Regions from separate parts of the Marinicellulosiphila megalodicopiae genome, predicted to be linked through region 3. Evidence: predicted binding sites of a transcription regulator. Region 3 holds the regulator's gene; each other region holds the start of a gene.
The links. The regulator sigma-54, encoded in region 3, starts transcription at its own class of promoters, with help from an activator protein. The targets are predictions, from matches to a motif close to TGGCACNNNNNTTGCTNT.

Region 1 (8,329 bases), 1.3 Mb from region 3:
TAGAGGCCGTTGAAAAAGTACTAGACAGTAAATTACCTCAAGAATGTTTACCCGGTTACGAGTTAGATTTAACTAAAAAGCCTGGGCAAAATTCATTTGAAGACAACAACAAAAACGCATCAGATAAAAAACGCCATAAGAAAAAATACTCAGACAATTCTAAAGGTCGCCGTCCTCGCCGATAATGTGTACCTATATTTAAAATTGTATTTTAAATTTATGTCAAACCTTCAATAAATATCACGTTAAGTCTATTTTCAATGAAGGTTTGCCTAGATTTATTTGTTAGTTAAAAAATTAAGTTCAATTAATTCTAAATAAAATTCGCCCTCATTTTTGTCAGTCAACATAATCTCAAACTGTAGTGCGTCCTGAAGATCAAACGCATCGTCACCGTTAAATATTCGACTGCGATAAACCGCTTCAAAATCCTTTTCATGTAAAACATAGGTATCAACAACATTTAATTTAGTTTGTATAGTTTGTTCATAAGCGAGACCATCTAAATAACCATTGAGCCTAAAACGAATTTTATATGCTCGACCGTCACCTTTAATAATCAGTTTCACATAATCCGCTTGATTGGTTTCGTTATCAATCAAGCGCCTTCTGACCGATGCAAACCCACCATTATTTTTTAAAGACAACTTCCCAGCAAACACTAATTTACCAACTTCCAAATCAATATCGCTGTTTGTTAAACCACCCATTACACTGTCATTTACAATCAACCAATTTTTTCTTTCTAAACTAAGATCATTTGTAAAATTTAGAACAAAGGTATTTGTAAATTTGTTTTGAGCATAAGACGCCCCACTGATGATAATTAATATAAATATTAAAAAAAGTTTTGATATTGCTACCCAAGCATGCATATTTTTTTACCTCTAAGCATATTGACAAGTTTTTTACTTAGTTGCCAATATTCAAATATTTAGGAGTTATGAATATGCTTTTACGTGAAGTATTCAATTTTGGTTTTATTTAATTTGATCAAAGTTTCTTATAAGCATTTGAGTAACAATGTAATATTATGATTTACAATTTTATTGTAGAAGGTATAGAGAATATCAATTTGATAACAAGATAACTATTCAGTTAAAATTTAATCACTTTCTGAGCAGTGACACATTGTTCTGAATAGGTATAAAATATGGAGAAATTAGATTTGGCTGATGAAACTAAATTTAAATTGCATAAACAATAAATAAAGGTTTGAACAATAGCCCAAACCTTTGTACTAATATATTAAACCATTACTGCCTGTCTTACTTTTTCTTTATCTAATGTTGCTTTTGCGCCACTTAATACCACTTGACCTCGATCTAAAACCGTTAAGTCATCGGCTAGGTCCCATGCAAATTCAAAGAATTGCTCAACCAACAAAATACTCATTTCGCCTTGGTCACGTAAATAACCAATAACAAATTGAATGTCTTTAATAATAGATGGTTGAATGCCTTCTGTTGGCTCATCTAACACTAACAATTTTGGCTTCATAACTAATGCACGAGCAATGGCAAGCTGTTGTTGCTGTCCACCTGATAAATCGCCACCTCGACGGTGTAACATATCTTTTAAAACAGGAAATAGATCATATATTTCACTATCGATTTTTCTTTGTTTTCTTGGTAATGCTGAAAAACCGGTCATTAGATTCTCATGCACCGTTAATTGTGAAAATATTTCACGCCCTTGAGGCACAGAGGCAATGCCGTTTTTTGCACGGATCTCTGAACTCATTTGGTTAATTAATTTATTGTCATAAATAATTTCACCGGATGATGCCGGATGTTGCCCTGTAATACTTCTAAGTGTTGATGATTTACCAACACCATTACGACCAAGCAAACAGGTTACTTTTCCGATTTCACATTTTAAGTTTACGTTATACAACGCTTGCGAAGCGCCGTAATGTAAATTCATATTTTTAACTTCTAACATATTATTTACCTATATTTTAACTTAGGTTTATCGGCCTAAGTAAACATCGATGACCTGTTGATTACTTTGCACTTGATCTAATGTGCCTTCGGCTAATACATGACCTTCATGCAAAACCGTCACCTTAGAGTTCAAAGCACGAATAAAATCCATGTCGTGTTCAACCACAACAACTGATCGAGTTTTATTAATTTCTTTTAATAACTCGGCGGTTTTCATGGTTTCTTCATCAGTCATTCCCGCTGCGGGCTCATCCACTAATAACAATTCTGGTTCCGTTAAAATCAACATGCCGATTTCTAACCATTGTTTTTGACCATGAGATAAATCTCCTGCTAAACGTTGTGCGTCTTCACTTAAATTAATTAACGCTAGGTTTTCATTAATTTTTTGAGTGTCTTCATTTGATAATTTATGAATTAATGACTGCCAAACTGTACGTCGTCCAGCCATGGCCATTTCTAAGTTTTCAAATACGGTTAATGTTTCTATAACAGTGGGTTTTTGAAATTTACGACCAATACCAATGTTTGCAATTTGTACTTCATCATATTTTGTTAAATCGACTTTTGATTTAAAAATCACATCACCTTCATCTGGTCGGGTTTTACCAGTAATGATATCCATCATTGTGGTTTTACCCGCACCATTTGGCCCAATGATCGCGCGCATTTCACCAGGTTCAATAATTAGGTTTAAATTATTAATCGCTTTAAACCCATCAAAACTGACACTCACAGAACTTAAATACAAAATACCATTATTATCTAAATGCTTATTAACCATTATGCGTCTCCTTTTTTAGAGAACATTTTTTGTTTAATGCCACCCATTAAAGATTGAAATTTTGTATTTGAAAACATGCCTGCAATCCCTTTAGGGAAGAACAGTGTTGAAACAACAAACAGGCCTCCTAATAAAAACACCCAAAATTCTGGGAACAAACCTGTAAATACTGTTTTAGCGTAATTTACTAATACCGCACCAATAATGGCACCATAAATGGTGGCACGACCGCCTAAGGCAACCCAAATTACAATTTCAATTGAGTTTAATGGACTGAATTCATCTGGGTTAATAATTCCCACTTGCGAGACAAATAATGAACCAGCAATACCTGCAAGTGCAGCAGAAATAACAAACACAAATAATTTGTAATGCTCTACTCTATAACCAATAAATCGTGTTTTAGGCTCTGCATCTCTAATGGCAACTAATACACGACCTGCTTTGGATTTAGTAATAAATTTGGACAACATAAGTGCTAACAATAACACAAAGACAGTCAACATAAATAAAACCAAACGTGTCATATCCGATGTAATATCAAACCCTAAAATTTCTTTAAACGCTGTTAAACCATTTGTGCCGCCAAATCCTAATTCACCTAAACGGAATCCTTGCATTAAAGCAAACGTCATCGCTTGAGTAATAATAGAAAGGTACACACCTGAAACTCGAGATTTAAAAGCGAAATAACCAAACAAGTACGCTAATAATCCTGGTGCTAATACCACCATTAATAACGCAAACCAAAAGTTATCAAAGCCATACCAAAACCATGGCAATTCACTTATTCCCATTGCGATCATAAATTCAGGAATGACTTCTCCGGTAGCCTCGATGGTCACGCCGTATTGTCTCACTAAGTACATGCCCATTGCGTAACCGCCTAATGCGAAAAACGCGCCGTGACCTAAACTTAATATACCGCAATATCCCCAAACTAAATCAAGAGCGACTGCTAAAATAGCGTAACAAAAATATTTTCCTAGTAAGTTAATTGTATAATTACTCACATGAAAAAAACTGTCTTCTGCAAATAGCAAATTTAAAATTGGAATGACACACATTATTGCAGCTAACGTCATTATCATACGACGGCTTGCTGCATCGTTTATTGATGGAAAAAATATAGATTTTAAAGCTTGCATAAATTACCCCTCCACCGAACGACCTTTCAAGGCGAATAAACCTCGAGGTCTTTTTTGAATAAACATAATGATAAAAACCAAAATAATAATTTTTGCTAATACAGCACCTGCAAATGGTTCAATAAACTTATTGGCTACACCTAAACTCATTGCAGCTACAAACGTACCCCATAAATTACCGACACCACCAAATACCACGACCATAAACGAGTCAATAATATATGCCTGTCCCATATCTGGACCTACGTTAGTTATGGTACTTAATGCCACCCCAGCAATTCCTGCAATACCCGAACCTAGACCAAATGTCATTGCATCAACCCAGTTTGAACGAATCCCCATTGAACGCGCCATTTTACGATTTTGTGTAACAGCTCGCATTTGTAAACCAAAGAATGTACGTTTTAATATAATGAGCAAACCTATAAATACCATTAAGGCAAAAATAATGATGTATAAACGGTTAAACGTGAAAGATAATGCATCGTTAATTTCGATAGAACCACTCATCCAGTCTGGAGTAATAACAGGCATGTTTAACGCTGAAAAAATACTACGTACGGCTTGTTGTAAAAACAAGCTTACGCCAAATGTAGCTAATAATGTTTCTAAAGGCCGGCCATATAAAAATTGAATAATGCCTCGCTCTATAATCACACCAATGAGTCCACTGACTAAAAATGCAGTTGGAATAGCAACGACAATACTTAATGCAATATGATCAGGCATTAATAACTGCACCACATACGTTGTGTATGCGCCAATCATAATCATTTCGCCGTGAGCCATATTGATTACTCCCATCACGCCAAACGTGATAGCAAGACCGATGGCACTTAATAATAAAACCGAACCCGCACTTAAACCAAAAAATACGTTTTCGGTGAATTTTAAGTATTTCAATTTATCTTCAATTTTTAATAAAGCCTTGGTTGCAAACTTTATATTTTCTGAACTTTGAGTTTCACTATCTTTTATTTCAGTTAACTTAATTCTTGCAGCTTCATGCAATGATTCACTTAAAACTTTATATGCCACATTTCTTTCAGTTTCGTTTTCACTTTCTACATGAATCAAAGCAATATTTAATTCAATAAGCGCTTTTACTTTTCTGTTTTGTTCGATTTTTTGCGCTTTAATTAATATATCTAATAACAAAGGATCAGGAGATTTCAACATTGAATCAATTGCGGTTAAACGCACATCTGCTTCTTTTGATAAGATATTCAATGCCGCTAAGTGCAATTTTATTTGGCCACGTAATGCATTATTTGTGGTGATTTTTTTATAAGAACGCTTTGATAAATCATCAATAACCTCACCTTCTAATAAAGTGGTGAATGTCACTGATTTTTCATCTAATTGGTAATAACCAATTTGGTTTGTTTTTTTAATATAATAAACGGTAGATTCAGTTAATCCTTCAAATAATGCTCTAACACGCTCATCTTCGATAACCGCTAATTCATCTATTGCCGCGGCCTTTACATCGAAATCTTTGTCTAATAATTTTTGTGTAATTTCATCAAACTGATCAGCAAACGTAACTTGGCTAACAGCCAATAACATCATACATGCAATTTGACAGCTTCTTGTTAACCCATTTCTTAAAAATGTGATCATAGAAAACAACCTTAACTCTTTAACTTCTTGTAAAAAATAAGGCAGCTTAAAGCTGCCTTGTATATTTTTCTTTTTTTATTTCTTAATAATTTTGACCAGAACATACACCTGTTGAGATGTTGTAATTACCACATGAAATTGGTGCAGTCCAATCCGCAACTAACTTAGCCGATTCTTTTAAATGATCTGTCCAAGCATCACCAATTACGCCACCTTTAGTTGCCCAAACAATATCGAATTGGCCATCTGCAGTGATTTCACCAATTAATACTGGCTTAGTTAAATGGTGGTTTGTATTCATAACTGCATAACCGCCGGTTAAGTTAGGCACTGTGATTCCATACATTGCTGCACGAACTGTATCCACATCAGTTGTGCCTGCTTTTTCAACTGCTTCTGCCCACATTTTAAAACCGATATAAGTTGCTTCCATTGGATCATTGGTTACACGATCTTCATCACCTGTGAACTCAACCCATGCATCAATGAATTCGTCATTGATATCACTTTCAGCGCTCATGAAATAGTTCCATGCTGCTAAGTGTCCTACTAATGGAGTGGTATCAAAACCAGATAATTCTTCTTCACCAACTGAGAAAGCAACAACAGGAATGTCTTCAGCAGAAATACCTTGGTTACCTAATTCTTTATAGAAAGGAACGTTTGCATCACCATTAATAGTAGAAACTACGGCTGCTTTTTTACCAGCTGAACCGAATTTTTTAACGTCAGATACAATTGTCTGCCAATCTGAGTGTCCAAAAGGTGTGTAGTTGATCATGATGTCAGCATCAGAAACACCTTTAGATTTTAAGTAAGCTTCCAAGATTTTGTTTGTTGTACGTGGGTAAACATAATCTGTACCTGCAAGCACCCAACGTTTCACACCGACTTCATTCATTAAGTAATCAACAGCTGGAATCGCTTGTTGGTTTGGCGCAGCACCTGTATAGAAAACGTTTTTAGAAGACTCTTCGCCTTCGTACTGTACTGGGTAAAATAATAAACCGTTTAATTCTTCAATTACTGGTAATACTGACTTACGAGAAACTGAAGTCCAACATCCAAAAATAACATCCACATCTGCTTTTTCCATTAACTCACGAGTTTTTTCAGCAAACAAAGGCCAGTTAGATGCAGGGTCAACCACAACCGCTTCAAGTTGCTTACCTAACAAACCGCCTTTTTTGTTTTGTTCTTCAATCATCATCAAAACGGTATCTTTTAATGTGGTTTCAGAAATGGCCATGGTGCCAGATAGTGAATGTAGGACACCTACTTTAATAGTATCAGCCGCTTGTGCTACAACACTTACACCTGCAGTTAATGCAATTGCACCACAAAGTGCTGCTTTTTTTATCAATGTTTTCATTGTGATTCTCACCTTTAAGTTTATGAAATAAGAAATTTGTATATTTCCTCGAAGTAGCCTATTACAAATGCTGTGCCAATTTATTTATTTTAAATATTTAAAACAAATATTATTTTAAATCCCCTGTATTTAAAGGGTTTAAAAAACTTTGAAGACTTTAATTTCTTAATTATTTCATTCAAATTTGACGATACTCATTGATCAGTCTTATTTTATCGTGCACCAAAAAAAAACACTTAAAGTAACGATCTAGAAAAAACGCACCAAATCCAGACAAAGTTTTATTTGTCTGGATTGATCTATTCTTTTTGGTGCGATTTGTTTTTAATTATCCCCAATTTCTTACATTGTTAGTAAAAAATATTGTTGTGAAGAATTTGATAATGGGCATAATAGTGTCATGACTATAGCAACTAAAATTATTCAAAATAAATACTGGAAGGCCAGTTTATCGCTTTGCTTAACGCGTAAATTATCTAAATCCGTATTAACAAAATGCCACCATAATGGCCCTTTACGCATACAACGTCCTTTTTATCCAGAATCGGATTTATGCCCACATTTGTACATCCTTCACCCCCCAGGAGGATTTGTTGCAGGGGATGATGTGCAAATTAATGTACATGCACAAAACAATGCACAATGTTTGCTCACCACCCCCGCTGCTGGAAAATTTTATGGTGCAAAAACCTTAGAACAAACTCAACTACAAAAAACCACACTTATCCTTGACGAACAAAGTTGTATTGAATACCTCCCCCAAGAAACCATTGTATTTGATAGCGCAAAAGCCAATAACTTTTGCGATATTCATTTACACAAGTCAGCTACGTTATTTTACTGGGACACCTTTTGTTTAGGTCGACTTAAAAGTGGTGAGCACTTTTCTACAGGTTACATTAATCAAAATGTGCGTATTTTTTGTGATGATCAATTAATTCATATCGAAAGAAATCAACTTAATGCACAAAGTGAATTATTTAAAAGCCCCGCTGGGTTTTCTAACTATCCTGTATTTGGAACATTCTATGCTTACAGCGAAATATTTTTAAATAAAGAAAACTCTGTTTTGATTGAAAATCTTGAAAAGAAATTATTCGAAATTCAAAAAAACGAAGACTTCTATATAGCACTGACACAAAAAAACGGATTATTAATTGCCCGATATTTAGGCAATAATGCCGCACACGCACAAACACTTTTTAAACAGGTCTGGGAAACATTACGCCCCATTGCAAAAAACACCCCTGCCTGTCCACCACGAATTTGGAATACATGAGGACTCCTTTATGGAACTTTCACCTAGAGAAAAAGATAAACTATTAATTTTCACAGCCGCTTTATTAGCAGAACGCCGATTAGCTCGGGGCGTAAAACTTAACTATCCAGAATCTATTGCCTTTATAAGTGCATGGGTAATGGAAGGCGCACGTGATGGCAAAACCGTTGCTCAATT
Region 2 (8,329 bases), 2.1 Mb from region 3:
TTAGATAAAGCCTGTCATGAATTTAATCATGAAAAAATCAGAGAGTTATTGCTAGAAGCTCCTACTGCTTTTAATCCAAAAGATGGCATATGCGATTTAGTTTGGACTGCAAATAAACAATAAAAACTTATAATTGCTGTTGCCCCTGCTTTTAACGTAAAATAGGCCAAATTTTTTTTGGTTTATTTTATGTCTGAATTAACATGTTTCAAAGCCTACGATATCCGTGGCAAGCTTGGCACTGAATTAGATACTTCTATTGCTTATCGTATTGGTTGTGCTTATGCGCAGGTGATTAATCCTACTAAAGTGGTAGTAGGTGAAGATGTTCGCGCGACTTCTAATGAAATTAAAAATGCCTTTGCCCAAGGTTTGATGGATATGGGGGTGGATGTACTGGATATTGGGTTATGTGGTACGGAAGAAATCTATTTTGCGACTAAGTTTTTGGGTATTTCTGGCGGTGCGATGATTACGGCTAGTCATAATCCTATTGATTACAATGGTTTGAAGTTAGTACGTGAAGATTCTAAGCCTGTATCAAATGATACGGGTTTGTTGGATATTAAGTTATCGGCTGAGAAAAACGATTTCACGTTTGCTGATGTTAAAGGCACGATGTCTGTTGTTGATACCACTAAAGAGTATATTGAACATTTAATTGGTTATGTGGCGATAGATACACTAAAGCCAATGCGTATTGTGGTTAATGGCGGTAATGGTGCAGCCGCGCCTACTTTAGATCGTTTAGAAGTTGCGTTTAAACAAAAAAATATTCCTATTGAATTTATCAAAATGAATCACGAGCCTGATTCTACTTTCCCAAATGGTATTCCAAATCCTTTATTACATGAACAACAAGCCGTTACTGGTGATCAAGTAAAAGCGCATAAGGCAGATTTAGGTATTGCTTGGGATGGCGATTTTGATCGTTGTTTCTTGTGGGACTCAGACGGCCGTTTTATTGAAGGTTATTACATTGTTGGGTTATTAGCAGAGGCATTTTTGTTGAAAAACCCGGGCGCGAGCATTATTCATGATCCGCGTTTATTGTGGAATACAATTGATATTGTTGAACAAAATGGCGGTAAAGCGATTCAATCACAAACCGGTCATGCGTATATTAAAGAAATTATGCGTAAAGAAGATGCGGTGTATGGTGGCGAGATGAGCGCTCATCATTATTTTAAAGATTTTGCTTACTGCGACAGCGGCATGATTCCATGGTTGTTGGTTGTGGATTTATTGTCTCGTCGTAGTACTGATCTACAAACATTGGTTTCTAAGCGTATGACGGCTTATCCTTCTCCAGGTGAAATCAATCGAAAAGTTGCCGATGCTGATGTGGCTATTGTAGCGGTTCGTGCAAAATTTGAAGCGGATTCTATTGCTATTGATACCACAGATGGTGTGAGTTTGAGTTTTGAGCAATGGCGCTTTAATTTGCGTAAATCTAATACAGAACCTGTTGTGCGTTTGAATTTAGAAACGCGTGGTGATGCAGTTTTGATGCAAGCCAAAACCGATGAAATTCTCGCTATTTTAGATGCGCACGCATAATTAAGTGGCAAAGCTTGTTTGTAGTGGGTTGATTTTAAACCCGCTACACATTTATTTAAGATTTTAAAGGAGCATCAATGACTGTTTTAGTAACAGGTGGCGCAGGTTATATTGGCACGCATACTTTAGTTGAATTGATTGAATCGGATCACAAGGTATTAGTGTTGGATAATTTTAGTAATTCTTCTGCTAAATCTTTGGAAAAAGTCACACAAATCACAGGGCAAGACATTTCTGTTGTGGAAGGTGATGTGAATGACAAAGCCTGTTTAACTGCTATTTTTTCAAAGCACAACATTCAAGCTGTTATTCATTTTGCAGGTTTGAAAGCTGTGGGTGAATCTTGTGAAAAACCTCTTAAGTATTATCAAAATAATGTAGCCGGCACGCTTACGTTGTGCGAAGTTATGGCGCAATTTAACTGCAAAAACTTTGTTTTTAGCTCGTCTGCAACGGTTTATGGTGACCCAGCAACCGTGCCTATTACTGAGTCTTTTCCATTAAGTACCACCAATCCTTATGGTGCATCAAAGTTGATGGTTGAAAATATTCTGCGTGATTTATATCAATCCGATCATGAATGGAATATTGCCATTTTGCGTTACTTTAACCCAGTCGGTGCACATCATTCAGGCTTGATTGGTGAAGATCCTAACGATATTCCTAATAATTTAATGCCGTTTATTACTCAGGTTGCTGTGGGTAAACGTGAATTTTTAAGTGTGTTTGGTGATGATTACGACACCCCTGATGGAAGCGGCGTGCGTGATTACATTCATGTGGTGGATTTAGCCAAAGGCCATTTAAAAGCGTTGGATAAACTGACTCAAAATATTGGTTGCGTCGAATATAATTTGGGCACAGGCTCGGGAATATCTGTACTGGAAATGGTTAATGCTTTTGAGTCCGTCACTGGGCAAAAAGTGCCTTACCAAATAACCAATAGACGAGCAGGGGATATTGCTTGTTGTTATGCGCAAACTGATTTTGCAGAGTCTGAGTTAAATTGGAAAGCTGAAAAAACATTAACCGATATGATGGCCGATGCGTGGAATTGGCAAAGTAATAATCCAAATGGTTATGAATAATTAAATAATGTTGGGTCGGGATTTATTCCGATTTTTTTGCATTGTTTGGTTGGTTTTCAATCCATTAGGGCAAAATCGATTTTTGCCCTAACTAATATCTTTTATGTTCGTCAGGCTGGATATGGAATCCGCCCTTACGGGAGGTATTTGATGATCACATTTGCGGTGTCGGTTTACGACTGACACATAGCCTCAACATCTTTAATCTCTTTCACACAATCTTTACTCAAAACATCATATCCAGTCTCAGTAATCACAATATCGTCTTCAATTCGAATGCCAATTCCGCGATACTCAATTGGAGCTTGTTCGTTATCAAGCGCAACATAAAGACCAGGCTCAATTGTAATGACCATTCCAGGTTTAAATTCACGCCACTTACCATCAATTTTATATCGTCCAGCATCATGCACGTCCATGCCTAACCAGTGTCCTGTGTTGTGCATGTAGTAAGTTTTATAGGCTTCGTCTTCAACCAGCTTATTTACGTCACCAGTTAATAATCCTAAATCCACTAACCCATGTGTCAGTATTTTTACCGCCGCTTGGTGTGGCGCATTATATAAGTTTCCTGGTTTTACTTCGGCTAATGCAGCGCTTTGTGCATCTAAAACTAATTGATATAAAGTGGCTTGTTCTTTTGAAAATTTACCATTTGCAGGGAAGGTTCGAGTAATGTCTGCTGCGTAATAGTTGTATTCGCAACCCGCGTCAATTAACACTAAGTCGCCGTTTTTGATGGGTTGGTCGTTACTGACATAATGCAAAATACAGGCATTGTTGCCTGAGCCCACAATACTTGAATAGGCTTCGCGTTTGCTTCCATTCATTTTACTATGAAAATTAATGTGGGCGTCCAGTTGATATTCCATGACCCCATCATTGCATTGTTGCATGGCTATGTGATGTGCCTGTGCACTGATTTGAGCGGCTTTTCGCAGTTGTTCAATTTCAGCGTCGCTCTTGATTAAACGCATTTCGTGAATTAAATTTGAAATGTCGTTAAATTGAGTTGGGGCACTTACTCCCTTGCGGGCATGGCTTTTGACCTGGTTAACCCAATGCATTATATGTTGGTCAAAATCAGGGTTTTGTCCAAAAGAGGCATAAACTGAACGGCAGTCAAACATTAGGTTAGGAACGATTTCATCAATTTGCTCAACTTCAAATGCCTCATCTGCAAGATAATCTTGAATCGCGCCTTCGGGCCCAGCTCGGTAGCCGTTCCATATTTCCATGTTTTTGTCTTTTGGACGAACAAATAAAATTGTTTCGCCATCACTGCGTTTTGGGCAAAGCACTAAAAAAGCATCGGGTTCTTCAAAGCCTGTTAGATAATAAAAATCACTGGTTTGACGAAATGGAAACTCAACATCGTTGTTTCGTGTTTGCTCGGTTGCACCAGCTATAATTGCAACGCAGTTTTCGGGCAGTAATTGAATTAATGCTTGGCGACGCGTTTTGAATGTATTGTTGTCGATCATAATTTATTTACCATTGAAACTTGCAGTGAAAGTTAATTAGAATTAATGAACCGGTAAGCCATCATCTAAAGCGTTTTTATTCTCTTTTTTTGCAGGTTCATTTAATTCTAAGAATAGATGGATAGAAACTAGTCGAAGGTGTTCCACCAATGCAGTGAAGTCTTCTTCAAACTCCTCTGCGCTGATGTCTTCTTCTGTGTCGATTTGTGCGATGTTTGCAAGATCATCAAGTGCATCGCGAATGTCTTCACTTAAATCTTCATCAGTATGCTTAGGATTTAAGCGGCTGTAAGTTAGGCCAAACCCACTAATGAAATTTGAGCACCAATTGCAAAGGGAGTCTAAGCGCTCTGGGGATTCATAATCTTCATTTGCAATTAAAGGCTCATATGAGAAACCTTCTTCGCTGAGCTGATTTTCAATAAATTGTGCAAAATCAACAAATATTTGGCTGGTTTCATCATCTAGAAGAATTTCAGGCTCGATGTGTTTGAAAGCTTCTTTTATATCAATTTTACCTGGGCGTAGGCCAGCGCAGATGCTACCAGTTATATAGGCATCAATTTCACTTGGTTGTGCGTTCCCTTTTATACGGATAACAAGGTCTGCAATAAAATCAAAACGTTCTTCAGAATTGGAGGGTATAGACATGCTGTTCTCTGATCATTTAACAAGGCCGTATGCTACCAGATGCTGAGTTATTGTTTAATCAAAACAAAAGATTATCTCCAGTTACTTTTGTGGTGCACCTATGTTGGGCGTATGTTTTTGATGCACCAAGTTCGATTTTTTGAAATTTTGAAGTGCAATTATGGTGCGTAAATATAAATAAGGTGATTTTTATACGCGCAAAATGGTTTGAAAAGGTGCAAAAAGTGAATAACTTGTTTGATCATTAATACAGTCAAAAGTAATAAAGAGGCGCTATTTTATTGTGATTAATTCCCTTGAAAATAAGGAGTTATCATAAAAAAGTGCAATTGGCACACCTTATGCTTTGAGTGCTTTGAGATTATTAAACGCATCAAGATTAATTGATGTAAACAACAAATGAGGTGAGTATGAAATTAGTAACAGCAATCATCAAACCATTCAAACTAGACGACGTTCGTGAAGCATTGTCTGAGATTGGTGTACAGGGTATTACCGTAACTGAAGTAAAAGGTTTCGGTCGTCAAAAGGGTCACACTGAATTGTACCGTGGTGCAGAATATGTGGTTGATTTTTTACCAAAAGTAAAAGTTGAAGTGGGTGTTGCGGATGAGGCATTAGATGAATGTTTAGAAGCCATCACTAAAGCTGCAAACACAGGCAAAATTGGTGACGGTAAAATCTTCGTGACTAATTTAGAACAAATCATTCGTATCCGTACTGGTGAGACCGGTAACGACGCGATTTAATTAATTAACTATATATTTATTACGGGATTTTATGATGGAAAATCAAATTTTAGAACTTCAATATGCAATGGATACCTTTTACTTTTTGGTATGCGGTGCATTAGTAATGTGGATGGCGGCTGGTTTTGCAATGCTGGAAGCTGGCTTGGTACGTGCAAAAAACACAACGGAAATTTTAACTAAAAACGTTGCTTTGTTCGCGATTTCTTGTGGTATGTATATGATTTGTGGTTACGCAATCATGTATGGCGGAGATATTTTTATTAGTTCGATTGGTAATGATGGTGTAGTTCTTCCTGAGCTTGCAACAATTACTGCTGAATACTTAGGTGTCACAGCTGAAGTTTTTGCTGAGTTATCACAAAGTGATATTGAATCTGCTGCATGGAATGTTGCGGTATTAGCTGAGTCAAAAGAGGCGGGTTTCTCTGGTGATTCTGTATATTCAAATGCCTCTGACTTCTTCTTTCAGGTAGTGTTTGTTGCTACTGCAATGTCAATCGTATCTGGTGCGGTTGCAGAACGTATGAAATTATGGGCTTTCTTAGCATTTGCTGTTGTAATGACAGGCTTTATCTATCCTATGGAAGGTTCGTGGACTTGGAATGGGGCTGATGTTTTTGGTTTGTTTAATCTTGGTGATTTAGGTTTTGCTGATTTCGCAGGTTCTGGTATTGTGCATATGGCTGGTGCTTCTGCTGCTTTAGCGGGTGTATTGGTATTAGGTGCTCGTAAGGGTAAGTACAACAAAGACGGTTCTGTAAACGCAATTCCTGGTGCAAACTTACCAATGGCTACTTTAGGTACGTTCATATTATGGATGGGTTGGTTTGGCTTTAACGGTGGTTCGGTTTTAAAATTAGGTGATATGTCTAGTTCAAATGCTGTTGCAATTGTATTTATGAATACATTAATGGCTGCTTCTGGTGGTGTTATTGGAGCGTTAGTTGTTGCGCGTTTATGGTTCAAAAAAGCCGATTTAACAATGGCTTTAAATGGTGCGTTGGCTGGTTTAGTTGCAATTACTGCTTCCCCTGATTCCTCTACTGCATTGGTTGCAACATTAGTTGGTTTAGCAGGTGGTATTATTGTTGTGTTCTCAATCGTTGGGTTGGATAAAGTTAAGATTGATGATCCTGTAGGTGCAATCTCTGTTCACGGAACAGTTGGTTTATTTGGTTTATTGATTGCATCAGCAATTGGTGAGGCTACATTTATAGGTCAGCTAGTCGGTGCATTAACTATCTTCGTGTGGGTGTTTGGTGCTTCATTAGTAGTTTGGTTCATCATCAAAGCTATAATGGGTATTCGCATCACTGAAGAAGAAGAATACGAAGGCGCTGATATCGCTGAATGTGGTCAAGAAGCTTACCCAGAGTTTACTGGTAAGTAATATTTGATACATATTTTTAATAATAAGGGTGCTTTTAGCGCCCTTTTTTGTGCGTGAGTATAAATTCTGTTTAAAATCTGCTTAAATTCAAAGTGTAAGGTGTAGCGATATTGGGATAACTAAGTTATCGTACTGCCAATTGTAAATTTGTGTTAAGTGATTCTTAGCACTAAGCGGGTGTAAGCTCGCATAAAATACTGAATTTTTAAAATCATTTTCAAACTGAGAACAATCTATGAAATTAATTACCGCAATTATTAAACCATTCAAATTGGATGAGGTTCGTGAAGCCATTTCTGCAGAAGGCGTTTATGGCGTAACTGTTACTGAAGTTAAAGGTTTTGGTCGTCAAAAAGGACATACTGAGCTATACCGTGGTGCTGAGTACGTAGTTGATTTTTTACCAAAAGTAAAAATTGAAGTAGCCGTTGATGATGAGCGTGCTGATGCAATTATTGATGTAATTGTTAAGGCTGCTAATACCGGAAAGATTGGTGATGGGAAAATTTTCGTTACTTCATTAGAGCAGGTGATCCGTATTAGAACCGGTGAAACAGGTACTGACGCTATTTAAAAAATGCTGTAGATGATCCAAATACAACGCGGCTTTTTCTGGGTCGCGTTTCTTATTTCAAAACCCCGCTTTTATAACACTCCATATTCAAAAAAAATCTTAAACTTAATGCGCTACATTAACTTGGCTGTTTTAAGCCTTTGTTTTCCTCATTTTTCCTTAAATAAATTGTAAAAGTCCCCCAGTGTAACTGGGCACTGCTCGTGATTTGCGTACAGTTACGCCCATTGCTTACTTGCAAATGTAACGAAGTGTTTCTATAGTGTATCATTGTGGGTAAAAGTGGGGAAAAGTGTATTTTTCTCCCATTTTTTATAACCAATTCATTTTTTGTAGAGTAGCGAATGGCCGATTCAGCGATCAGATTACGATTACGCGGAACCACGCCTTTGAATTTGGATTCAAAGGGCCGCTTTGCGCTGCCTACAAAGTACCGAGATACTATCAATGACTGCTGTGATGGGCAATTAGTAATGACAGTTGACCCTGCTGGCAGATGTCTACTTATTTACCCTGAACCTGTTTTTGAGCAAATTGAAGATGCGATATTAGATGCGCCCAATGCAACTGAAGATATGCGTAAACTAGAGCGAACAGTATTGGGGTGTGCAGAAAGTATCAAGCTTGACAGCGCTTCAAGATTGTTAGTTTCCCCCTATCTTCGTCAAACCGGTCAGCTAGATAAAAAGATGATCTTAACAGGGCAGGGTAATAAGTTTGAGTTGTGGAATGAAGAAAACTGGAATGAATATATGCAATCCCAAGTGATTCCAGAAATGTCCGATGCGATTAGGCAAATAAAGATATGAGTGCAGATCAAAATATGAGTA
Region 3 (8,329 bases):
AACTTACATTTAAACGATCAAATCGATTGGTATATTCAATCACTGCATCATCGCCACGTTTTTTTACGTCAGCTAGAATTTGATCCACACGACTAAGCAGATCAGTATCCGCCACTTCATCCATTGATAAAAACCCACCTAAGCGCGCTTTAAAATCGGCATCGTTATAATTTAATTCATTAATGCTTATTTTGGACATACTGCTATTTTCCTACCACTCTTGTAATTTTTGCACCTAATTGGCGTAATTTCTCTTCAATGCACTCATAACCACGATCAATATGGTAAATACGATCCATTGATGTTTCGCCTGTTGCCACTAATCCGCCTAATACCAAACTTGCGGATGCACGTAAATCGGTTGCCATAACTGGCGCAGCCTTTAATTGTTTCACACCAGTAATGACCACTGTGTTACCGTTGATTTTAGCGTCACAGCCCATTCGAATTAATTCATCAATATGCATAAAACGATTTTCAAAAACAGTTTCTTTAATTGTACTGACACCATTTGCCACGGCATTCATCACACAAAATTGCGCTTGCATATCAGTAGGAAAAGCAGGATATGGAGCCGTTGTCACATCAACAGACTTAAGCACTCGATCTGTCATATCTGCAACAATCACATCACCTTTGATTTCAATATGCAATCCCGCTTCTTCAAGCTTCATTATCACTGCATCTAATGTTGTTGGGTCCGTATCTTTTAATGTAATTTTTCCACCAGTCATTGCCGCTGCAACGAGATAAGTACCCGTTTCTATGCGATCAGGCATCACACTATATTCACAACCATGAAGAGACTCCACCCCTTCTATTGTTATTTTATCTGTTCCATGTCCCGTGATTTTGGCACCCATTGCAATGAGTAAATTCGCCAAATCAATCACTTCAGGTTCACGAGCAGCATTTTCTAATATAGTTATGCCCTCTGCTAAAACAGCGGCCATCAATACATTTTCAGTTGCACCAACAGAAACCATATCGAATAAAATCTTAGCACCCTTTAAACGACCATTGCTTTTAGCTTTGATAAAGCCATCTTCAACTTTAATGGTTGCACCCAGCGCTTCTAATCCACGGATATGTAAATCAACAGGCCTAGAGCCAATTGCACAACCACCAGGTAACGACACATTAGCCTCACCGTAATGAGCAAGTAACGGCCCCAACACAACAACCGAAGCGCGCATGGTTTTCACCAACTCATAAGGAGCCGTTACGCTATGTAACGGTTTTGCACATATTTGTGCACTCATATCTTCATTGATAATTACTTCAACCCCCATAGTGCCAAGCAACTCAATCATGGTGGTCACATCATGAAGATGCGGTAAATTTGATAAAACAATCGGTTCTTTTGACAATAATGTTGCAGCTAAAATTGGCAATGCAGCATTTTTGGCACCGGAAATACGAATGGAGCCATTTAATTTAGCCCCACCAGAAATTAATAACTTATCCATTTTATTGCCTTATGATTCGGTTGAAAGCGACATTGTGACTGCGTGAACTTCACCAGAGGCAATGACATCATTTAAACAACCGTAAACTAATTGCTGACGCTTAACTGGCATTAACCCTTTGAATTTATCGCTTTTGATAGTGACATGAAACTTAGCGCCCTCACCTTCCACACTAACATGTTGATCTTCAAATTGACTTAATAATAACTCTTTAACTTGTTGCGGTGACATAGCAATTCTCTGTAATTTAATAAAAAACGACCAATTTTAGCTTTTTTGAAACAAAAAAAACACATACCTGAAAAGATATGTGTTTTTTAAATTAGTTCTATTTATTTTTAATTCGTTATTATTTGTCTCTAAAGCTGGTTTGCTCGTAAGAATCTTGAGTGGTTTTTACCCATGCATCGATGGCCGCATCTAAATCATTATCATTATCTGACATCACTTGATTAAATTGATTGGCGAACATAATTCCCAAATTGATACCGTTAAATTCAATGTTTTGAATCAACCATGCCTCATTGCGCTTTGAATAATATAAAGACTGAACCATTGGATATTTAGGCCCATCAGGTGAAATAACATCTAAGTAAATACGTGTATTTTTATAAGTATTTTTTTGATTATCACGACTTGAAACAATTTTAACGTCATAACCAACAAAATTAACCATGCCTGCTGCATAAGTTTGAACCATTGAATGAGTAAATGCAGTAATAAAGCGTATTTTTTGTTCTCTAGTCGCATCCTTATAAAAACTGCCCATTACTTTAGTTGCAATCTGTTGAAATCCAATCACCGGTTTTAATTGCTCTATCATGATATCAATGAATTCTTGTTGATTTTCGATTCCACCTGAAGCACCAATATTGCTTTCTATGGTAGATAGCACCATATTAACACCATCTTCTACTGCTTTTTCAGCAGGTACAATCTCTGTTTCTGCCCAACTAAATGAAACCAAAGCAAGCAATGTAGATAACGCGATAATTATTTTTTTCATTTTTTATATTCCTGTAGATCGATAACTGGTTCAGCAAAAGCTTATATTAAGGTATCATCAAGCTCAACTACTAATATGACACTTATGAATTTTTATGACTAATTTCGACTTCTCAAAAAGCGCGCTTCGAACTATTGATTTAGAAGCTAAAGCCATAGCATCATTATCGCAAAGTATAACTGAAGATTTCCTGAACGCCTGCCAATTAATTTTAAATTGCCAAGGGCGAGTAATTGTCACTGGTATGGGTAAATCAGGACATATTGGCAATAAAATGGCCGCAACCTTTGCAAGTACTGGCACTCCATGCTCATTTGTCCACCCAGGAGAAGCCAGTCATGGTGATATGGGGATGATTACAAGCAAAGATATTGTCATCGCACTTTCTAATTCAGGTGAAGTTCAAGAAGTGGTATCTATTATCCCATTATTAAAAAGAATGGGAGTTAAATTGATATCTATCACTAGTAAAAATGATTCGACCCTAGCTCAAGCCAGTGACTTTCATTTAAATAACCAAGTGACCCAAGAAGCCTGCCCTTTAAATCTTGCGCCGACATCAAGTACAACGGCGACATTAGTGTTAGGTGATGCATTAGCTATAGCATTAATGGAAGCACGTGGTTTCAGTGCCGATGATTTTGCGTTTTCTCATCCTGGCGGTTCTTTGGGTAAAAAACTACTATTAAAAGTCAGCCAAATTATGGCCACCGGCGATCAAATCCCTAAAGTATGCTTAGGGGATAGCTTTACTGACGCATTGTTAGAAATGAGCGCAAAAGGCAAAGGTATGACCTGTGTAGTTGATGCTCAGGATCAACTTGTTGGTATTTATACAGATGGCGATTTAAGACGCTCAATTGCACAAAATATATCATTTCACGAATCGTTAATTGATGAAGTAATGCACGCTGCGCCAAGTACAATATCCATGGAAACTTTAGCCGCTCAAGCTTTATTTCAAATGGAAGAAAAAAGTATAACTAGCTTAATTTGTGTCGATTCAGATCAAAACATTGCTGGAATTATACATTTACACGATTTAATAAGAGCGGGGGTTGCGTGATAACAAAGTCTCAATTTTCAAAACTTTTTATTTATGGCATCATTATTTGTATCAGCTACACATTAATTGTATTTAATTTTAAACAATCAAATATCAATGATACTGATTTAATTCCTAAAAATAGCGCAAGTGACATTAAATTGAGTGCAATCAACATATATCAGACACAATATGATGAAATAGGGGTAAAAAAAATCGACATCAAAGCTGAAGTATTTACTCAATATAATTCAAACAAACAAGAATTTTCAAACCCTCAGTTTTATTTTTTCTCAAAACAACATAACCAAAAAAGCCAGTCCTCTGTTTTAAATTGGGTCATTACTTCAGATCAAGCACAAATCAACCAACCAAATATTATTGAAGTGATTGGAAACGTAGAAGGTAATCGAACAATTGGTTCTGAAATTTCTTTTAATACTGATTGGTTAAATTATGATGTCATCAATAATACTGCATCTAGTGATGCGGACATTATTATTTGGCAACAAGATAATACAACTGAAGCGACAGGGTTCGATGTTAGTTTGATTTCAAATAAAATCGATATCCAACTTCATAATAACGTAAGATTTAATGTTTTAGAAGGCGACAACTCATTATGACTTTTAAAAATAAAAAACACTTCTGTTCACTACTTAGATCATTTTTTTTAATTGTGTCTTTTTTAGTAATCAGCCCGGTAATTTTTGCGCAAACATTCCAAATTCTTGCAAAATCAACAAGCATCCGCGAATTAGAAAATGAGCTTTTAACCATTCATTTAAAAGCAGTAGCAAGCAATGCGGAAATTAAAATAATTGGAGATATTTTAGAAGATCACCGCGATCTAGAAACCAGCACCACTCAATTTTTGGATGTAAAAGGCAGCCCTGCTCAGATTGAATTAACCAATGAAAAACAACAACGCATCGTTGTTACTGCTGATCACATTACCTATGAAGTCATCACAGGGCTCATTATTGCTCAAACCCATGCCAAAATCACTTTTGGCACCAACTACACTAAAGGTCATAAAATCACCTATGCACTTGATGGATCAACTAGGGAATGTTCAAGTGACCTGTCCAAGCCCGATAGTTTTTGTGAAACGGTTTATGATTCACAAGAGATAGTGCAATGAGTACACGTACTTTAATCGCTAAAAATTTAGCAAAGACCTATTCCAAACGCCCGGTTGTTATTGATGTGTCTATTGAAGTTGAACAAGGGCAAGTTGTCGGTTTACTAGGTCCCAATGGTGCGGGGAAAACTACATGTTTTTATATGATAGTAGGTTTGGTGAATCAGGATAAAGGTCAAATTTTCATCAATAATATAGACATCAGTCAACAACCAATGCATATTCGAGCTCAAAAAGGGCTAGGGTACTTACCTCAAGAAGCATGCGTTTTTAGAAAATTATCAGTTGAAGATAATATTTTAGCTATACTTCAAACAAGAAAGAATTTTAGTAAAACTGAACAAAAACAAAAGCTTGAATCATTATTGAATGAGTTTAATATTCAACATATACGTAAATCGCTTGGCATGGCATTGTCCGGCGGAGAAAGAAGACGGGTTGAAATTGCTCGTGCATTAGCGATGGATCCTGCATTTATTTTACTTGATGAACCCTTTGCAGGTGTCGATCCTATTTCTGTAAACGATATTAAAGATATCGTCAAACAATTAAGCAACAAAGGCATCGGTGTGTTAATTACTGATCATAATGTGCGAGAAACGCTTGATATCTGTGAAAAAGCGTATATTGTCGGTAATGGTCACATTATTGCTAGTGGCGATGCAAACAGCGTTTTGCAAAACCAATTAGTTAAAGATATTTATTTAGGCGAACAGTTTACGTTGTAATCAGAGTAATTATAATAAAATATGAAAACTTCACTTCAATTAAAAATGGGCCAGCATCTTACGATGACTCCCCAGCTTCAACAAGCCATCCGTTTATTACAACTTTCCACGCTCGATTTGCAACAAGAGATCCAACAAGTACTTGAATCCAATCCAATGCTTGAAGTAAATGACGAAGAGCCTTCTGCAAATAACAATGAACAAGATCAAAATTCACAAAAAAGTGCTGAAAATGAAATATCCGAACCCAATAAAATAGAAGAAACAGATTCACAATGGGAAGAAAATATCCCTGACGAATTAGCGGTTGATACTTCATGGGACGATATTTATCCAAATCTACCCACAAATATGTCAGCACCTTCTGGTGACGATATTAATTTTGATAGCTTTCGAAGTGAAACTGAGGATTTACAAGATCACTTATTTTGGCAATTAAACTTAACCCCGATGAATACTCGTGATCGAATCATTGCTGAATCGATAATTGAATCCTGTGGAAATGACGGATATTTAAAATCCACAATTGAAGAAATTTTCTCAGGCCTTTCAAATGAATTAAATGAAGAAGGTATGAATGAAGAACAAATGCTTGAATTAGATGAACTAGAAGCCGTTCTTCATAGGGTGCAACAATTCGATCCACCTGGTGTGTGCGCCATAGATTTAAGTGACTGCCTAACAATTCAACTAAAGCAACTGCCTCTTCAAACAGAATATTTAGAACAAGCGAAATTGATTGTTAAAGACTTCCTTCCTCAATTAGGTTCTCGTGATTATCAAAACATCTTACGTAAAACAAAATTTAAAGATACTGAGTTGCAATCTATTTTAGTACTCATACAATCGCTTAACCCTCGCCCAGGGGACAGTATTTCCGAAGACCAAGCCCAATATGTTGTTCCAGATGTATTTGTTCGTAAAGATATCGAAAACAATAAATGGCTAGTAGAATTAAATCCAGATATCGCGCCAAAATTACACATTAATAGTGGGTATGCTGAGTTAATCAAACGTAATGATGCTTCAAGTGATAATGATTATTTAAAAACAAATTTAAGTGATGCCAAGTGGTTTATTAAATCTTTACATAGCAGAAATGAAACGTTACTTAAAGTAGCAACAAAAATTGTTGAACATCAACGTGGATTTCTAGATTATGGCGAAGAAGCTATGAAACCATTGGTATTGCATGATATCGCACTTGATGTCGACATGCATGAATCCACCATTTCAAGGGTTACTACTCAAAAATACATGCACACCCCAAGAGGTATTTTTGAATTGAAATATTTCTTCTCTAGCCATGTTTCCACTGCAAATGGCGGAGAGTGCAGTTCAACGGCGATTCGAGCAATGATTAAAAAAATAATCAGCGAAGAAAACACAAAAAAACCTTATAGTGATAGCAAATTAGCAACATTATTAGATCAGCAGGGAATTAAAGTTGCACGAAGAACCATTGCAAAGTATCGTGAAGCGATGCATATTCCACCTTCAAATGAACGAAAAAGTTTAATGTAACGGATTGAGTTAGTGACTGTATTATGATTCAACTTAAAAATATATTAACGGCCGAAAGAACCTACATCATGGATCTTGGCTCAAGTAAAAAACGCGCAATTCAAAGTATTAGTCATGAAATTGCTAAAAATTGCACACAATTAAATGAAAATCATATCTTTGATCATTTAATTGCAAGAGAAAAACTTGGAAGCACTGGATTTGGAATGGGTGTTGCCATGCCACATTGCCGCTTAGATAACTGTGACAAAGTGATCGGAAGTTTTTTTAAACTTTCTGATCCTGTTGACTTTGATGCACTTGATAGCCAAAAAGTCGATTTGATTTTTGTATTACTTGTTCCAACTGAAGCCGCTAATGAACACCTTCAAACCTTGGCAGCAATTGCAGAAAAATTCAGCCAAGCCGATTTTTTAAGCGCTTTAAGAGACTGCAATGATTCTTCAAAAATTTTTGAACTATTAAGTAATTAATTATTATGAAATTAATCATTTTAAGTGGTCGTTCAGGTTCAGGTAAAAGTACAGCATTACAAGCATTAGAAGATGCTAAGTTCCACTGTATCGATAATTTTCCAGTTTCCATGCTGTTGGATTTACCTAAAAATTTACAAGAAAATGACGACATTCAAAATCTTGCATTGTGTATCGATGCGCGTAATAGCGCAAAGTCATTAAAAAAATTCGCTCATACTTATAATGAATTATCTCAAGACATCGATACTGACTTAATTTTCTTAGATGCCGATCCTCAGACATTATTTAAACGATTCAGCACAAATCGTCGACGCCACCCCTTAACAAATGACAATACCTCCTTATCTGAAGCCATTGAAATTGAAAAATACATACTCAAACCGCTTGAAGATTTTTCTCAATTAAAAATCGACACATCAAAGTTAAGTGAACAACAACTCAGAACAGTGATACGTGACAGGGTTATTAAACACGAACAATCTCACCTTTCTCTGCAATTTATCTCATTTGGGTTTAAACACGGGGCTCCCACCGACGCTGATTTTGTATTTGATGTACGCTGTTTACCTAATCCTTATTGGAATCCCGATCTTAGAAGTTATACAGGACAACACCAGCCTATCATTGACTTTTTATCGGAACAGCCAGAAGTAAGTCAGATGTATGTTGATATTTTTAGCTTCATTGAAAAATGGATACCTCAATTTGAACAAAATAATCGATCTTATTTAACAGTTGCGATAGGATGTACAGGCGGCCAACACCGTTCTGTATATTTAGCAGAAAAATTAACTAAGGGCATGCAAACTAAACATGTAAATGTTCAAGTTCGCCACAGGGAATTAGGACATTAATTTTGATTGAAGCAAAAATAGAAGTCATCAACAAACTTGGATTACACGCCCGTGCAGCGGCCAAGTTGGTCGGAGTAGCAAAT
Region 4 (8,329 bases), 2.1 Mb from region 3:
TTTTTTCGCGTAAATCATTAAACGGTTCAAAACTTTCAAAATCGGGCAGCTTCATTTTAATGTATCCAACAGTGTGGCGATTGCATGTTCAGCATCGGTACGCACTTTAAACTCCACTCTGCGTGATTTCCCTTCATCAATATTGTGGTTTTTATCATAAATCGGTTTAGATGAGCTCAATCCATTTGCAGTGAGTTTATCAATCAACCAAGCCTTTTCACTTTTAACTTGATCCAAAGCTAGCACAAATGCCAAAGCGGATTTTGTACGGGATTGCGAAAGCGACATATTTAAAATATACGCCTCATCTTTTGATTTAGCCCCCCAACCTTCTGATGTGTGCCCCTCAATACGCACCTCTTCAATATGCGGCTTATAATCAGATTTAGATAAAATATTCAAATATCTGGGAAAAAAATCCAATAAAATTTGTTCAAACTCAACACTTAACTCGCTTGAACCATGAGCAAACATTAACGATTCACGCTGAAAACTAATGGATAAATCCTCTCGAATAATGGCGCCCCATACAGGCAAATCATCAGCAAACTCAATTTTTAACTCGTTATATAATTGCTCTCTGACATGATCATACAAAACCGCTACCTGCTTCATTTGATGACGCTGAATCTCAACATTGACCATAAACACCAAGGCAATCAACAAAAACACCATCATTAACCCGGCCATTAAATCCGACAAACTGCTCCAGCTATCGTCTTCAGTTTGTGACAAATCAGGCGACATGTTGATTTCCCTTCACTTTTTGCACATCGGTAGATTCGAGTAAAAGCTGTAATTTTTGCGTTAACGGCGTGTAGTCACTGACAAATTTTTCAGACAAACTCGAAAGCTGAAACCCCATGATTCTTAAGGCTTGAGTCAGCTCTTTTTCAAGAGCAGCATCGAGTTTTTCGACTTGCTCGGTATTTCGATTTAATAAGGTTTCGACATGTTGCGACATGCCATTTAGGGTTTTTTCATTCAGCATTAAAAATTGATTCTGCACAGATTCGCTGGTTTGCACGATATCTTCGCTGGTCTGTTTCAGTAATTGACTCATTTGCTGTTGATGTGTGGTGATGTTTTTTTCTAACGATGTGGTTAGAGATACAATTCGACCCTCTAAATCTGGCAAACCTTCCCTTGCTTGCACCACAACATTGGCCAATTGCTCTAAATAAGACGATAACTTACCACTTTGCTGATTCAATTCACTCATAACACCGGCCATTTGACTGGCCACTGTAGAAAATACTTGCGAATGGCTGACCAAATCTTCAAATGTTTGTAACGATTGTTTGGATAAATCTGCGGACTTTTTATGATGCTGTATTAAATCATGCATCGCCTCTTTGTTTTCAGCCTGCCAAATACGCATCTCACCGACTGCATCATGCAATGCTTTAAAATTTTGTCCATATTGCTCATCTATTTTCGTATTGAAATCATGCATAATTTGACGAAGCGCATCGATCAATGCCTCAGTTGTGGCTTCAACCATTTTTTCTTGGTACTGCCCAAGAGATTGCGTGATTGCGTCTAATTGCTGATGAGTATTATCAAAAAATACCTGTTGCGCTTGAGTGTTATCTTTTTCCATCCATGCAGTTAATAATTGTGTGATTTGGGTTAATTCAGATTGTTCGACCACATCTGATTGATGAATATGCGCAATAGAAAACCGCACTTTAATTGAGATCGCACCAAAAATCCCGATGATTGAAGTCCAAAAAGCTGTTTTTAATCCTTCAATTAAACTGGGAACCGATTGCTCAATATTAGCCGTATCAAATCCGCTCAAACCTAACGCCACACCCAAAAACGTACCAAACACGCCCAAGCTCGTTAAAATAGAAGGCGCCACCTGTACCGTTTTGTAAGAAAACTTAAACAGATGAAACATAACCGTTAACCCAGCGATTAACGACATCAAAACCATACTAATCAATGAAAATTGCAATGCAGCGTACCCAAGTGTAACCATTTTTATCAGTGTAGTTCACTTTTGTAATTACGCATAAGCGACACCAAACATTCATACCTGACAAAAATGGTCACATTTAAACCCAATTAATCAGCACGACTGCATCACAAATGAATCAAATATGAACAAAACCCACCGAAAAACGTGACTTTTAAAAGTTGGCACGCCAGATGCAATATGAATTACAACTCTGCTACTTAAACAGAAAGAAAAGCAGACTAAATCAACTTAACTCGTGGAGAGTATATTATGAAAACGAATCAACAAGGTTTCACACTAATTGAATTAATGATCGTTGTTGCGATTATCGGTATTTTGGCTGCATTCGCTATCCCAGCATACAGCGAATATGTTGCTGAATCTCATGGCGCTGCAGCATTAAAAGGTGTAGCTAACTATGAAACTAAAGTATTAACATGCGTACAAGCGGGCACTGGCTGTGATACTTTAAACTCAGAAATTTCAACAATTTCGGCAACACCTTCAGATGGAATAACAAAAACAGCTGCTTTTGCATTGGGTGGAACGCCTAGCTTTTCATATAACGACGGCGTATGCATTATAACTGGGGCAGTTGCAAGTGGTAGAGTTACATACACCGCAAGCGTCCCATCAGGTACAACTGCTGCGACTGTAGATCAGTGTAAAGCTGGTGCAGGATCAAACGTACAATAGATATAAACACTTTTAAACAAAGCACCTCAGTAGAGGTGCTTTTTTTTGGATGAGAATAAATTGACAACAACCCCTTTCAAGACATCAACCTATATACTTGTATTTGCAGCAATAATATTAGGTGAAGTACTAATAATACCAGATAACGGAGGGGTTGGATTAAACATATCCAATAATGCAATTTCGTGGATACCGTTTTCAATTCTAGCTTTTATCGGCATATGGTATTCAGTTAAAAAAAATCTATTTTTTTACAATTTCTCCAATATATATGGCGCCCTACTATTACTTTGGTTATTTATTTTAGTTGGATTTAGCGAATTTAAACAAAGCGGATTTATTTTAATTTCTGGGGTTACATATGGCTTGTTTTTCCTAATATCGTTACAGCAATTAAATTTAAATCGTTTTATCTTAATTTACCCTATCATTATTTTAGCAACGTTGAATTGCATTTATGGTTTACTCCAATATTACTATCCTTTAGATTTTGATTGGTTTTTCACATCCAACAATAACAGACCTATAGGTTTTTTTAGACAACCAAATATTCTTGCATCTTTTGCTATGATTGGTATTTCGTTGTCATTATATTTTTACAAAAATTCAACTTCAAAATTAATTAATTTTCCATTATTTTTAATCACACTAATTGGCCCAAGCACAATATTATTAACTTTTTCACGATTAGGGCTTATTTCTTTTATTATTTCCTCATTATTAATTATTATTTACTTAGGATTAACAAAAAGACTAAAAGGCATTATTACACTTAGTTTTTTTACTGGAATAATACTTGGTTTAGCACAGTTATTCATCACAATCGAAAATCAAACAATCCCAAGATCAATTGAAACCCTACAATCCTTTGGGATGAGGGAACTAGATTGGACACATGCACTAAATATGTTTATAGAGAAACCTTTTTTTGGTTGGGGCATCGGAGGATTTGAAGGAAGTTTCGCAAGCAGCTTTGTTCAAAATTCATTAAATTCTGGATATATCTCCCATATCTCTCCACATCTTACACATCCTCATAATGAGTTATTATTTTGGTTAGTTCAAGGTGGCCTATTTGCCACTCTGCCTATAGTTGCATTTTTCAGCTGGATTATTTATAAAAATTTCACATTCAATAAAATCGAATCAATTGGTCGCCTCGCTATTATTACACCTATTGGAATTCACTCAATGCTTGAACTTCCAATGTATACATCTACAGCATATTTCATAACATTTATTATTATTTTATTTTTATTTTGCGAACCACTAAGAGTCTACACATACAAAAATAACTCCATTAAACATTTAAACCTACCTACATTTACAATTATTCTTATTAGCTTTTTATATTTTTCCTCCGCATTACACTCATTTTTTATATATAAAGAAATGTATAAATATGGCGGGGATGATCTTTCATATTCGAGCAAGGTCATTAATCCATTCTCCCATGACGATGAAATAACTTTATTGCACATCTCCTCAAATTTACATTATGCAAATCGTATGCAATCTACAGAGCAAAAACTAAGAGCCATCGAGGATGCATTGGAGTTTTGCAAAAGAAAACCACACCCCAAAATATATTTACAAATTATCCAAACTCTACATAATCTAGAAGATTTTAAATCTGCAGAGGAAATATTCAACTACGCAAAAACTCTCTATACACACAATCCATTCTTCAAAGATAGATCTAACTACGAAGAATTAATCCCAAACTACAATTTAATTGAATAAAAAGGTGATTTAACACAAATTTAGACCTTCAAATTTAGCAAATAAAATATACATCAGTTACTATACTTAAACATCAAAACACTAAGGTAACTAATTAAATGTCTATCGGCGGCCTAGCGAGGCGATTTGTTCAAGATCAGATAATTTCTGAAAATGAAGCTTTAGAAGCAAGTAATCAAGCAAAAATTGAAAAACAAGCATTAATTACTTATTTGGTATCCAAGGGTATAGCTAATGCTAAAGATTTAGCTATTAGTACGGCTGATGAATTTGGCACCCCATTATTTGACTTAGATGCTTTTGATCCTGAAAGTATTGATCGTGAAATTGTGTCTAATGAATTAGTACAGCAACATCATGCAATCCCATTATTCAAACGTGGTAGTCGCCTTTTTGTTGGTATCTCAGACCCCACCAATTTAGTTGGGCTTGATGAAATCAAATTTCATACCGGCTTAAGCACTGAAGGTGTATTAGTTGAAGAAGACAAACTAACAGCATACATTCAAGGTTATGAAGATGACGATGATGACAGCTTTGATGATTTGGATGAAGATGTTGAAGGCCTTGATGTTGTAGAAGAACAAGCCGATAAAGACGATGACCACAATGCCGCGGATGATGCGCCTGTAGTTAAATTTGTTAACCAAATGCTGTTATCAGCCATCAAAAAAGGGGCATCAGATTTACATTTTGAACCCTATGAAAAATCCTATCGAGTCAGGTTTCGTGTTGATGGAGTTTTACGCACCATGTCAAAGCCTCCTGTGGCTCTCACAAAAAAACTCGCTGCTCGATTAAAAGTCATGTCTAACTTAGATATTGCAGAGCGTCGCGCGCCACAAGATGGCCGTATCAAATTAAAAGTTTCAGCAAAAAAATCCATTGATTTTCGTGTAAGTACACTGCCTGGGCTATTTGGCGAAAAGATCGTATTACGTATTTTAGATCCATCAAGTGCCAAAATGGGCATTGACGCACTTGGGTATGAGCCTGAACAAAAAGATATGTATATGGATTGCCTATCTAAACCACAAGGCATGATATTAGTAACTGGGCCTACTGGTTCTGGTAAAACCGTTTCACTTTATACAGGTCTTAATATACTCAACACTGAAGATCGTAATATATCCACAGCAGAAGATCCGGTAGAAATCAACTTAGAAGGCATCAACCAAGTTAATGTTAACCCAAAAGTCGGATTAGATTTTGGCATGGCACTACGTGCGTTTTTACGTCAAGATCCTGATATTATTATGGTTGGTGAGATTCGTGATTTGGAAACTGCGTCAATTGCTATTAAAGCTGCACAAACCGGTCATATGGTGATGTCGACACTGCATACAAATAGTGCAGCAGAAACCATTACTCGTATGGTAAATATGGGGGTTCCAACTTTCAATATTGCAACTACAGTCAATTTAATCATTGCACAACGTCTTGGTAGGCGTTTATGCTCTTCATGTAAAAAACCAACAGAATACCCAAAAGAAAGTTTGCAACAATTAGGCTTTACCGAAGCAATGCTAGAAAATGCGACTATTTTTGAGCCTGTTGGTTGTTCTTCTTGCACCAATGGTTATAAAGGTCGGGTGGGGATTTATGAAGTAGTGAAAATCACCCCAAGTATTTCCAAAATAATAATGGAAGACGGCAATGCAATTGAGCTTAATGAACAATTTGAAAAAGAAGGCTTTAATAGCTTAAGAAAATCTGGCCTTGTAAAAGTAACCCAAGGTATAACCAGTGTTGAAGAAGTCAACCGAGTGACAAACGAGGATTAATTATGGCAGCGATCAAAGAAGTAATATTTACCTATAGCGGCACCGACAAGTCTGGCAAAAAAAAGAAAGGTGAAGTAACAGGTACAAACGTCAACGTTGTGAAAGCGCAACTCAGAAAACAAGGGATCGCGAACCCATCCGTTAAGAAAAAACCTAAAGAATTTAATTTAAGCCTTGGCTCGTCAATTAGCGCCTCCGATATTGCATTATTCACTCGCCAAATGGCCACAATGATGAAAGCAGGCGTGCCATTAGTTAAAGCTTTTGAAATTGTCGCTGAAGGCAGTCAAAACCCAGCATTGACAGAAATGGTCAATTCTTTACGAAATGAAGTTTCCTCTGGCGGTACATTTGCAAGCGCTTTAAAAGGACAACCTAAATATTTTGATGATTTATTCTGTTCTTTAGTTGATTCAGGTGAGCAATCTGGTGCTTTGGAAACGATGCTTGATCGAATAGCGATTTACAAAGAGAAATCTGAAAGTATCAAACGAAAAGTAAAATCAGCAGTTAAATATCCTATTACGATATTAATAATTGCAGGTATTGTTACAACGATCCTTTTAATGAAAGTAGTTCCTGTATTTGGTGATATGTTTTCAAGTTTTGGAGCAGATTTACCAGTTCCAACTCAAGTAGTAGTCATGTTATCGGATTGGATGATTAATAATTGGTGGAAATTATTATTATTCATTGTAACTTTTAGTATTTCGTTATCTTTCGCCCTACAAAAATCTATTAAATTTCGTCAGAACTGGGAACGATATTCTTTAAAAGTGCCAATTCTAGGCAATATTTTCAAACAATCCGCCTATGCACGTTTTGCTCGCACATTATCCACTACTTTTGCGGCAGGTGTTCCACTCATTGATGCGCTTGAATCGGCAGCTGGCGCTTCAGGAAACTATGTTTACGAATCTGCAATTTTAAGAACTAGAGACGAGGTATCAACTGGTGTAGAGTTAAACGTGGCAATTAAAGAAACTAATCTTTTCCCACCAATGTTAGTACAAATGATTGCAATTGGTGAACAATCTGGTGCAGTTGATGAAATGCTAGATAAAGCAGCTGAAATTTACGAAGAAGAAGTTGACCAGCTTGTTGAAGGGCTAACCTCAATGATGGAGCCATTGATTATGGCATTTTTAGGTGTAGTAATTGGTGGGCTTGTAATTGCGATGTATCTGCCAATTTTCCAAATGGGGAAAGTAGTTGGATGATTGAAGTATTTCAACAAAGTTTATTCATATGGTTGATTTGTGTTTTTGTATTTTCTGCATTAGTCGGCAGTTTTTTAAACGTAGTTATTTATCGTTTACCTGAAATAATGAAACGCCAATGGCGTTGTGAATGTTCTGAATTTCTTGAAACGAAAAACCCTCATGAGGAAAAAGATTCTGAGACGTTTAATTTAGCAACGCCAAACTCTCACTGCCCTCATTGTAATACGCCTATTAAGCCTTGGCATAATTTACCGATTATTGGGTATATGTTGATTAAAGGTAAATGTGCCAGTTGCTCAGTTTCAATCAGCCCTCGTTATCCAATCATTGAATTGATTACAGCTGCGCTTTCAACGCTAATCGCATATCAGTTTGGCGTTACAATTGATTCTGTATTATTGATCTTATTTTTATTTATATTAATCAGCATGACAATGATTGATGCGGATGAAAAATTATTACCTGATAGTCTGACATTACCTTTAATGTGGATTGGTATTTTAATTCATACACAACCACAAATTTTAAGTTCTGACTTGCTAAACAGTGTCAGTCTTTTAGACAGTATCTATGGAGCTGCGGTTGCTTATTTAAGTTTATGGACAATTACTTTTTTGTATAAAGTACTTCGCGGTAAAGAAGGCATGGGCGCTGGTGATTTTAAGTTATTTGCCGCCTTTGGCGCTTGGTTTGGATTAAAAGCATTAATTCCGATTATTCTTTTATCATCCGTAGTCGGTGCGATTGTTGGCATTATTATTTTAACCGTTCAAAAACAATCCATTGAAAAAACCACATTGCCATTTGGTCCGTATCTTTGCGGTGCTGCGTTTTTATATATCTTTTTTGCAACAGAAATTCTTGCTGTTATTTTCCCTCAAATATGATCATTGGCTTAACAGGTGGCATTGCCTCTG

Region 1: the regulator sigma-54 is predicted to act here: its motif matches at 6,934-6,951, upstream of urtA (urea ABC transporter substrate-binding protein).
Region 2: the regulator sigma-54 is predicted to act here: its motif matches at 5,114-5,131, upstream of glnK (P-II family nitrogen regulator).
Region 4: the regulator sigma-54 is predicted to act here: its motif matches at 2,147-2,164, upstream of TYM08_RS03630 (pilin).

Annotation. Positions count from the first base shown of each region.
Region 1 is NZ_AP023087.1:1,622,042-1,630,370, reverse strand. Features, by position in the region: gene TYM08_RS06790 (DEAD/DEAH box helicase) at 1-185, shown strand, start outside; gene TYM08_RS06785 (CIA30 family protein) at 279-875, opposite strand; gene urtE (urea ABC transporter ATP-binding subunit UrtE) at 1,249-1,944, opposite strand; gene urtD (urea ABC transporter ATP-binding protein UrtD) at 1,972-2,730, opposite strand; gene urtC (urea ABC transporter permease subunit UrtC) at 2,730-3,878, opposite strand; gene urtB (urea ABC transporter permease subunit UrtB) at 3,882-5,501, opposite strand; gene urtA (urea ABC transporter substrate-binding protein) at 5,584-6,873, opposite strand; gene TYM08_RS06755 (urease accessory protein UreD) at 7,274-8,152, shown strand; gene TYM08_RS06750 (urease subunit gamma) at 8,163-8,329, shown strand, end outside.
Region 2 is NZ_AP023087.1:839,817-848,145, forward strand. Features, by position in the region: gene TYM08_RS03465 (polysaccharide biosynthesis protein) at 1-123, shown strand, start outside; gene TYM08_RS03470 (phosphomannomutase CpsG) at 190-1,560, shown strand; gene galE (UDP-glucose 4-epimerase GalE) at 1,638-2,648, shown strand; gene pepP (Xaa-Pro aminopeptidase) at 2,822-4,132, opposite strand; gene TYM08_RS03485 (UPF0149 family protein) at 4,175-4,783, opposite strand; gene glnK (P-II family nitrogen regulator) at 5,194-5,532, shown strand; gene TYM08_RS03495 (ammonium transporter) at 5,567-6,925, shown strand; gene TYM08_RS03500 (P-II family nitrogen regulator) at 7,161-7,499, shown strand; gene mraZ (division/cell wall cluster transcriptional repressor MraZ) at 7,844-8,308, shown strand; gene rsmH (16S rRNA (cytosine(1402)-N(4))-methyltransferase RsmH) at 8,305-8,329, shown strand, end outside.
Region 3 is NZ_AP023087.1:2,972,027-2,980,355, forward strand. Features, by position in the region: gene hisD (histidinol dehydrogenase) at 1-199, opposite strand, end outside; gene murA (UDP-N-acetylglucosamine 1-carboxyvinyltransferase) at 204-1,469, opposite strand; gene TYM08_RS12815 (BolA family protein) at 1,479-1,700, opposite strand; gene TYM08_RS12820 (MlaC/ttg2D family ABC transporter substrate-binding protein) at 1,819-2,475, opposite strand; gene TYM08_RS12825 (KpsF/GutQ family sugar-phosphate isomerase) at 2,570-3,541, shown strand; gene lptC (LPS export ABC transporter periplasmic protein LptC) at 3,538-4,146, shown strand; gene TYM08_RS12835 (LptA/OstA family protein) at 4,143-4,664, shown strand; gene lptB (LPS export ABC transporter ATP-binding protein) at 4,661-5,392, shown strand; gene TYM08_RS12845 (RNA polymerase factor sigma-54) at 5,414-6,916, shown strand; gene ptsN (PTS IIA-like nitrogen regulatory protein PtsN) at 6,940-7,389, shown strand; gene rapZ (RNase adapter RapZ) at 7,395-8,246, shown strand; gene TYM08_RS12860 (HPr family phosphocarrier protein) at 8,249-8,329, shown strand, end outside.
Region 4 is NZ_AP023087.1:870,383-878,711, reverse strand. Features, by position in the region: gene TYM08_RS03645 (hypothetical protein) at 1-55, opposite strand, end outside; gene TYM08_RS03640 (OmpA/MotB family protein) at 52-747, opposite strand; gene TYM08_RS03635 (hypothetical protein) at 737-1,963, opposite strand; gene TYM08_RS03630 (pilin) at 2,237-2,662, shown strand; gene TYM08_RS03625 (PglL family O-oligosaccharyltransferase) at 2,708-4,405, shown strand; gene pilB (type IV-A pilus assembly ATPase PilB) at 4,504-6,189, shown strand; gene TYM08_RS03615 (type II secretion system F family protein) at 6,192-7,409, shown strand; gene TYM08_RS03610 (prepilin peptidase) at 7,406-8,299, shown strand; gene coaE (dephospho-CoA kinase) at 8,296-8,329, shown strand, end outside.